One region of the Sphingomonas sp. Tas61C01 genome, then DNA from elsewhere that is predicted to be linked to it. Evidence: predicted binding sites of a transcription regulator. Region 1 holds the regulator's gene; the other holds the start of a gene.
The links. The regulator LexA, encoded in region 1, represses DNA repair genes until DNA is damaged. The targets are predictions, from matches to a motif close to GTTCCNCNCTTGTTCT.

Region 1 (4,678 bases):
CTCGTGCGCGACCGCGGCGTGGCGGGCGGCGCGCTCGAACTGGAACACCGGCGGTTCGTCGGAGTCGAGCGCTAGCCAGCGCATGCCGTCGAGGATCGCGTCGATCGCGGGCTGGGTGGAGCGCTTGCGGTCGGTATCCTCGATCCGCAGCAGGAACTTGCCGCCGTGATGCCGCGCGTAGAGCCAGTTGAACAAGGCGGTGCGCGCGCCGCCGAGATGGAGGTATCCGGTCGGCGACGGCGCGAACCGGGTGACCACGGCGTCCGACCTAGGGCGAATACCTACGTCGCTATCATTCGTTGCGCCCAACCGAGCGTGCTCCCAATGTTCGATACATGTTGGCCGAAACAGCCGTCGAGGCCCCTAGCACGCACCCCTGGCGCGGACAAACCGCGTGGCGCGAGGCGGGCCGCGCGATCGAACGGCTGCTGGAGGCGGAACGCGAGCAACTGCCGCTGTGGATGCCGGTCGCGATCGGCGGCGGGGTTGCGTGCTGGTTCGTGGTGCCCGATCCGCAGGGCTGGGCGGTGGCGCTGCTCGGCTTGGTGGCGCTGGCACTGGCCGGGGCGGCGGCGGGCGGCACCGGGCGCGCGGCGCGGGTGGTGGCGGTCGCGGCGCTGTGTGCGGGGATCGGGCTGGCGCTGATCTGGTGGCGCGCGGAACGGGTGGCGGCACCGGTGCTGGCGGGGCCGACGATCGCGGCGTTTGGCGCTCGCGTCGAGCAGGTCGAGCCGCTTGCCGCGCGCGACCTGGTGCGGCTGACGCTCGCGCCGGTGGCGGGCCCTGCGCTGCCGCGGCGGATCAGGGTCAATCTGGTCACCGGCGACGTGCCCGCGGGGGCGGTGCGCGGTGCGACGATCCGATTGCGCGCGCGGTTGATGCCGCCGCCGCAGCCCGCCGTGCCGGGCGCCTACGACTTCGCACGGGTCGCGTGGTTCGCCGGGATCGGAGCGACCGGGCGCGGGTTCGCGCCGGTGACGGTGGAGCGCGGCGGCGACGCGGGCGGTGGACCACGGGCGGCGCTCACCCGGCACATCACCGGGCGGCTCGACGGCAGCATCGGCGGGATCGCGTCGGCGCTGGCGACCGGCGACGAGGGCGCGATCGAGGAGGCGGATGCGGAGGCGATGCGACGCGCGGGGCTGGCGCACCTGCTGTCGGTGAGCGGACTGCACATCACCGCGGTGGTGGCGGCGACGATGGTGGTGGTGGCGCGGTTGCTGGCGCTGAGCCCGTGGCTGGCGCTGCATGCGCGGATTCCGCTGATTGGCGCACTGGCCGGCGCGACGGCGGCGATCGGCTATACGTTGCTGACGGGCAGCGAGGTGCCGACGATCCGATCGTGCGTCGCGGCGCTGCTGGTGCTCGTCGCGTTGGCGCTGGGGCGCGAGGCGATGACGCTGCGGCTGGTCGCGGTCGGCGCGACGGTGGTGCTGCTCGCCTGGCCCGAGGCGCTGGCGGGCCCGAGCTTCCAGCTGTCCTTCGCCGCGATCACCGCGATCGTCGCGATCCACGAACAGCCGCGGGTCCGCGCATTCCTGGAGCCGCACGACGAAGGGTTGGGGCGGCGGGCGGCGCGGGGGCTGGCGGCCCTGCTGCTGACCGGCATCGCGGTCGAGATCGCACTGATGCCGATCGCGGTGTACCATTTCCACAAGGCGGGCATCTATGGCGCCGCCGCCAACATCGTCGCGATCCCGCTGACCACTTTCGTTATCATGCCGCTGGAGGCGGCGGCGCTGGTGCTCGACCTGGCGGGGGTGGGGGGGCCGTTGTGGTGGCTGGCGGGGCGGGCGATCGCGCTGCTGCTGTGGCTGGCGCACGCGGTCGCCGCGGCGCCGGGATCGGTGGCGGCGCTGCCTGCGATGCCCGACGGCGCGTTCGCCGCGATGGTGATCGGCGGCGTGTGGCTGGCGTTGTGGCGGACGCGCTGGCGGCGGCTGGGGATCGTCCCGGTCGCGGCGGGTGCGATCTGGGCGATCGCTACCCCGCCGCCCGACCTGCTGATCACCGGTGACGGTCGCCACGTCGCGGTCAGGACCCGCGCCGGGCTGGCGATCCTGCGCGACCGGGCCGGCGATTATACGCGGTCGACGCTCGCGGAGAATGGCGGGGTGGACGGCGAACCACTGCTGCTCGCCGAACAGCCCGATGCGCGGTGCAGCCGCGACCTGTGCCTGGTCGATCTCGTCGCCGGCGGGCGGACGTGGCGGATCATGGCGCTGCGCAGCGCCTATCCGGTGCCGCGCGCCGCGCTGCTGGCGGCGTGCCGGGCGGCGGACATCGTCGTCAACGAAGGCGGACTGCCGCGCGGTTGCACGCCGCGCTGGCTGCGGCTCGACAGGAAGACGCTACGCCGGACCGGCGGCATCGCGCTGACGCTCGGGAGCGAACGAGTGACGACGGTGCTGGCCCCGGCGGATCGCCACCCGTGGCGCGATCCGCCGGTGCTCGACCGGATCAGTCGTACCGGCGCAGGATACCCGAGAGCTTACCCTGGACGCGGACGTGCGCGGGGGGATAACGCTGCGGATCATAGGCGCGGTTGGCGGGATCGAGCCGGATCATCGCGCCCTCCCGACGGAAATATTTGAGCGTCGCTTCGCTGTCGTCGATCAACGCGACCACGATCTCGCCGTCGCGTGCGGTCTCGGTCCGGCGGATCAGCGCATAGTCGCCGTCGAGGATGCCCGCCTCGACCATCGAGTCGCCCGATACCTCCAGCGCATAATGTTCGCCGTTGCCGAGCAATGCCGCCGGCACCGCGAGCATCGCGCTGCCTTCGAACGCCTCGATCGGCACGCCGGCGGCGATCCGGCCGTGCAGCGGGATCTCGATGACGTCGTTCGCGGGCTGCGGGACCGCGCGGACGTTGGCGGGGGGGGGCGCCGCCGCGGTGGTGGACGGCTTGGCCCGCGCCGCCTTTTCCGGCCGCTCGGGCATCCGCAACACCTCGAGCGCGCGAGCGCGGTTGGGCAGACGGCGGATGAAATTGCGCTCCTCCAGCGCCGAGATCAGGCGATGCACGCCCGATTTGGATTTCAGGTCGAGCGCCTCCTTCATCTCCTCGAACGACGGGGAGATCCCGGTTTCGTCGAGCCGATCGTTGATGAAGCAGACGAGCTCGTGCTGCTTGCGCGTGAGCATGGATATTCTCCGTCCAGAACAGACGCAGAACTTCTATGGAACATCTTGGAAGCCGTCAAGCGATGACGAGGATTTCCGCCGAGTCGCCTGCCGACGCCGGCGGCGCGCCCGCTTCGCGGACGATCAGGCAGGTCGACCGGGCGAGCGTCAGCAGCATCGAACTGTCCTGGATCGTCGAGGCAAAGGCGCGCCCGTCGCGTAGTTCGGCGCGCAGGTAATCGGTTCGCGCGCCGTTGGCGGCGAGGTCTTCGCCGAGCAACGCATGGGTGGTGCGGGGCAGCGGATCGGCGGCACCCGCAAGATGCGCGATCAGCGGGCGGGCGAACAGGACCGCGGTGACGAAGGCGGAGACCGGGTTGCCGGGCAACCCCAGCACCATCGCCTCGCCCAATCGTCCCGCCATCATCGGCTTGCCGGGCCTCAGCGCGATCCGCCAGAAGTCGATCACCCCGCCCGCGATCTCCAACGCGGGTCGGACGAGGTCGTGATCACCGACCGACGCGCCGCCGGTGGTGATCAGGAGATCGGCATCGACCGCGGCGAAGGCGGCGGTGAGCGTCGCGAGATCGTCGGCGAGGATGCCGAGGCGGACGATCTCGACCGGCAGATCGGCCAGCATCGCGGCGAGCATCGACGAATTGCCCTCGGGCAGCGACAGCGGATTCAGCGGCGCACCGGGCGGGATCAGCTCGTCGCCGGTCGCGGCGATCGCGACCCGGACCCGGCGGTGTACGGGGAGGTTGGCGGCGCCCCCGGTGATCGCGAGCGCGATCCGCGCGGGAGTGATCCGGTCGCCGGCGCGGATCAGGCGGTCGCCTTCGCTGAAGTCGAGCCCGCGGCGGCGGACATTGCCGCCGCGCCGGGTGGGGCCCTCGCCATCTAGCGACAGGTGAGCGCCGTCGCGTCGCGCCTCCTCCTGCACCAGCACCGCGTCCGCGCCGGCGGGCATCGCGGCGCCGGTGAAGATGCGGACGGCCCCGCCCGCTGCGATCGACCCGGCATAGGGGCGGCCTGCGGCGCTTTCGCCGATCACCTGCCAAGGGCCGGGCAGGTCGTCGTAGCGGATCGCATAACCGTCCATCGCGGACAGGTCCGCCGCGGGCTGGGTACGGCGCGCGAGGATGTCGGCGCTGGCCCAGCGGCCGGCGGCGTCGGCGATCGGAAGATGATCGGCCGCGACGGGGGCGGCAGCGGCGAAGAGGCGCCGTTGCGCTTCGGCGACGGGGATTAGGGTGGGTGGCGTGTTCATGGCGTCATCTGGCATGGTCGGGCGGGTTTTGGCACCGAGTTTCGGGGGCGGCGGTAACGCGACCCGCATTGGGTCCCCGCGAAGGGCTCCCGCGTCTGCGAAAGCACGATGAGGTTGGGGAATGCCGCTCGTTTGTCTTACGTCGTCGACCAGTCACCTCGCCGATGATCACGGCCCGTTTACTTCCCTTCTAACGGGGTGTTACCATCCGTTTACCATAATAAAAACGGGAGAGGTCGATGAACTGGAAGTTGACGCTGGGCGTGTGCCTAGCGAGCGCGG
Region 2 (4,678 bases), 470 kb from region 1:
TTATCAATCGGGCATGCAGGCAGCGGACAAGCTTCTCGCGCTATCGGACCCGCCGACCGCTATCTTCGCGAGCAACGACGACATGGCGGCGGCCGCGGTGTCGGTGGCGCATCGCCGCGGCATCGACGTGCCGTCGGATCTGTCGATCTGCGGTTTCGATGATACGTCGCTGGCGACCACCATCTGGCCAACCCTCACGACGGTACGTCGACCGACCGCCGACCTTACCGAGGTGGCATTCAGGCTCGTCGTGCAAGTGATCGCGAGCGATCGACCAAGCGCAAAGCCGGACAACGTCGTTCTCGAACACGTGATCGTCCTGCGCGAATCCCACGGTCCGCCGCGTAACGCGCACGATGGGTCGGCGGGTCTCCGCTAAATGGGCACACAGCCAAACGCCGCCTCGTGCGGCATCGCGCGCACAACGAACAAATGAGGATGTCCATGCGAGATCTGCTTCCCGCAATCGGCCTGATGCTGACGACCCTCACGACTGCGTTGGTCGGCAGCGCCGATGCGCAGACGTCGCCGGCACCTCGCCTGGAACGTCGTGGCGAGGCGACCCAGTTGATCGTGGCCGGCAAGCCGTTCCTCGTGCTCGGCGGCGAGACCCACAATTCGAGCAGCAGCGACTTGGCCTACATGGCGCCGATTTGGCCCAAACTGAAGGCGATGAACCTCAACACGGTCCTCGTTCCCGTGGCTTGGGAGACGATCGAGCCGCACGAAGGACGCTTCGATTTCAGCAACGTCGACGGCCTGCTGAAAGGCGCGCGCGAGCACGATCTTCGCCTCGTCATCCTTTGGTTCGGCACGTGGAAGAACACGTATTCGAGCTATGTACCAGCGTGGGTCAAGCGCGATCAGGCGCGGTTCGAACGCGTTCAGACGAGCGACGGACGCGGGACCGAACGATTGTCGCCCTTCTCTGCCGCTTCGCGCGATGCCGACGCGCGCGCCTTCGCGCAGCTGATGCGGCACCTGCGGGCGGTGGACGGTGCACGCCAGACGGTCTTGTTCGTCCAGGTCGAGAATGAAGTCGGGATCATCCCGGAATCGCGGGACCATTCCGCCCCCGCGGAAGCCGCCTTCGCTGCCCCCGTTCCCGAGGCATTGATCCGGCACTTGGGGCAGCATCGCACTACCCTTCATCCGCAACTGCGCGCGGCATGGGAAGCGGCCGGTGCGCGGACTGCCGGATCATGGCAAGAGGTCTTCGGCACCGGCAGTGCGACCGACGCGCTGTTCATGTCGTGGTGGTATGCGACCTATATCGAGAAGGTGACCGCCGCGGGGAAGGCCGAATACGCACTTCCCATGTTCACCAACGCGGCATTGATTCGGCCGAATTACGAACCGGGCCAATATAATTCGGGCGGCCCGCTGCCGATCTCGCTCGACATCTGGAAGGCGGGGGCGCCGTCGCTCGATTTCCTCGCGCCGGACATCTACTTCGAGGATTACGCCCACTGGGCGTCCGAGTACCGTCGAGCGGACAACCCGTTGTTCGTACCGGAGGCGCGCGGCCGCGCCGGCGGCGCCGCCAATGCGCTCTACACGATCGGCGCGATGAAGGGGCTCGGCTTTTCCCCGTTCGGCGTCGACGGCCAGGGCGTCGTGCTGGCCGGCGACGTGAGCGTCGGCCTTGATGCGGGCGCTGCCGGTGACGTGGCGATGACCGCGATCTACGGCCAATTGGCGCGCCTTGCACCGCTCGTGCTCCAGAAGCAGGCCGAGGGGAAGATCGAAACCGTGATCATGGAAGGATCGGCACAGCGCGCCGGCCGAGTCCGGATCGGCGATTACATCGCGACCATCACGCGCGCGAACGGCTCCAGCGGCGATATCGACCAGGCCAGCCGCATCGCCGCCATGTTCCTCCAGTCCGGTCCTGACGAGTTCCTCGTGGTAGGCAGCGGAGACGGGCAGATCAGCTTTACGAGCGACGGGGGCGCCCGCACGATCGTCGGGATCGAGAGCATCGACGAGCAGATCCTGCGCGATGCCGGTGCGGTGACCGGCCGCCGCCTCAACGGCGACGAAACCGGCCAGGGCCAATCGCTGCGGCTGTTCGCGGCCGATGCTGCCGACCACAAGGTGTACCGCGTTCGTCTCTATCGGTATCGATGACCGTTGTCCGGGTTGCGCGGAGATGAGGGTAGGTGGAACATCAGCCGGTCGAGGCTGGCCTAACTTGCTGCCAGCGCACACGCCCTGATTAGCTGATACTAGCTGGACCCGGGCGCCATGTGCTACGCCTCCATAAGGTGGACCGTCCCCGCGATAATTGAGGTCTAATAAGCGTTGCGACGGACCAATAGCGGCCGGAAGCTATGGCGTCCGCTACCGGGTGTGATGGCGTCCACCTATCAAGCTTCACCGGCACCGGCTTTTGGCCCTTGTTTGTCATCCCTCGTCGAAAGTGGCTCGATGCCCATTGCTACTCACCATCGGGGGGAGCGGCACGTTTAGCTGGTCCATATCGAAAGCTGGCGAGGGCCTTTCAAGCCTGCCCGCTAGGTGATTGGCTAGGACCAAGGCGGCACGTTCGCGCATGGCGGCAAACTTCGGCCCGTCAGCGATGGCGTCCAGTAGCTGGTTAGGGAGGTTGGTTATGGTCATGATCATACAGCTATGTTCCCCGTTCGTTCAGATTAAATCAAGAGCTGCTTCTCGACGGCGAAAATGAGGAAGGCCCGCCCGGTCGGACAAAGGCCGTGGCAAGGGTGCGAGCACTTACGTCAACAAACACAAGCGTTTATTAGATAAGTTATTGCCCGTGTCCGCCTTTGACCATTAATCTCGGTTATCAGATACGATTAATCATGGTTTGATCGATCCACGCCCAAGAGGCCTTATGAAAAACTTCATCACAGCATTCATGTCGCTGACTGCCGCGCCAGCGGTTGCAGAGACAATTGATTTCACGCCACTCGCCTATAGTGGCGATTCTACCATTCCCGATCGGAAATATAGTTCGGTCGTCGGGGGTGACTATGAATTCACGGCGCTAGAGCCAGCCTTTATACCGTTGATTGTTCGTCCAAGCAACAACCCCAACAATGCAGACCTTGGTGGCGCAACATTGGGAATAAGTACATTCGGTCAAGCACTTGGCTTCTCATTCTCTCGGGGGCGACCGTAACGGCCGCTTACCTTTATCAGTCCAACAGCAATGTTAATGGTGACCAGCCAGTCTCGTTCAGCGGAACCGACCTAACGTTCTCGTCGAACATCGTTAATCCTAGCGCGACGTTCCTGAACTCATCCCGTGCCGATGTAACGTCGATCGTTGCGTCGATTGTGAACAGCGGCCTTGGTGGAACCTATGATTTCACCGTTGGGAAGGGGGGCGTCCGGCGTAACCGATGGTACGGCGCTTGTCGTGGTTTACAGCCTCGCTTCATTGGCGGCGCAAACGGTCACGGGATTATGAAGCAGATGGATATCGTACTTCACTGTCCATTCCCCATTCGACCGTCGGAACACGGATGGTGTTAAACGCCATATATCCCATAATGTTTGAGTATCGATGCTAAGTTTCATACATTCTGTTTCAGGTTTTGCATGATCTAAGACAATGTACTGGAATGGTGTATAGCGTGCTGCCCGGTCACCGTACGCTCGCACCTTGGAACTGCTTTTGCACCGCGTCACGCGCGTACGGTTCAACTAGCGGACCAAGCCGCACCGGCTCACCGTCTCTGTTGTAATCCATTCGTCTCCCCACGCGGCATCATTGCCCGACACCGCCGGCGTCGCAACGTGATTTCATGTTGTAGGTTGGCTTGTGGGTCGCGGATGCGATCGCACGGAAAACCGTGCGATTACAGCGGTCTATAAGGGAAAGTGGCGGAGAGGGTGGGATTCGAACCCACGGTACCCGCGAGGGCACGCCGCATTTCGAGTGCGGTACATTCGACCACTCTGCCACCTCTCCGCGAGGACGATCGCCCTCCTTGTGCAGGGGGGCGGGCCAGTCGAGGGCGGGCTCCTATCGCAGACGATCTCGGTGCGCAAGCGGCTCGGCTTGTGCGGCGCGAAACAACCACTAGATTGATGCGATGCCACGTCACGACCCAACGACCCCGGCCAAGGCCGCCCAGATCGCCGCCGCGCCGTCGATCGCCCATGCGCGCTTCTCGATCGGCGAAATTGTGCGCCACCGGATGTTCGATTTCCGCGGGGTGATCTTCGACGTCGATCCGGTGTTCGCGAACACCGACGAATGGTACGACGCGATCCCCGAGGGCGTGCGCCCCAAGAAGGACCAGCCCTTCTACCACCTGCTCGCCGAGAACGCCGAATCGAGCTATGTCGCCTATGTCAGCCAGCAAAATCTGGTGCCCGACGACAGCGACGAGCCGATCGATCACCCTGCGATCGCCGGCTTGTTCACCAACTTCGCCGACGGCCGCTACGCATTGAAGCGCGAGCACCGCCACTAGCAGCCGCTGCGAGTGCGCGGGCGCCGACGAAAACCGGGCGCGCGGGGCGCTTGGCGGTTGACAGCGGCGGTGCCCTCTTATAGCTGCCGCCGCTCATCTCGCCGGGCTTGCCCGTGCGGGCGACTGTATTTTGGGAAGTGACTAGAGCCATGTTCGCGATCGTGCGCACGGGCGGCAAGCAGTATCGCGTCGCCGCCGGAGACAAGATCGTCGTCGAGAAGATCGACGGC

Region 2: the regulator LexA is predicted to act here: its motif matches at 2,637-2,652, upstream of ACT009_RS16860 (DUF6771 family protein).

Annotation. Positions count from the first base shown of each region.
Region 1 is NZ_CP199583.1:258,964-263,641, forward strand. It holds gene gltX (glutamate--tRNA ligase) at 1-309, opposite strand, end outside; partial or broken gene ACT009_RS01200 (ComEC/Rec2 family competence protein) at 336-2,453, shown strand; gene lexA (transcriptional repressor LexA) at 2,461-3,147, opposite strand; gene ACT009_RS01210 (molybdopterin molybdotransferase MoeA) at 3,203-4,396, opposite strand.
Region 2 is NZ_CP199583.1:3,594,886-3,599,563, reverse strand. It holds gene ACT009_RS16870 (LacI family DNA-binding transcriptional regulator) at 1-379, shown strand, start outside; gene ACT009_RS16865 (GH35 family beta-galactosidase) at 445-2,130, shown strand; gene ACT009_RS16860 (DUF6771 family protein) at 2,407-2,556, opposite strand; gene ACT009_RS16855 (hypothetical protein) at 2,858-3,145, shown strand; tRNA gene ACT009_RS16850 (tRNA-Ser) at 3,851-3,940, opposite strand; gene hspQ (heat shock protein HspQ) at 4,065-4,448, shown strand; gene rplU (50S ribosomal protein L21) at 4,598-4,678, shown strand, end outside.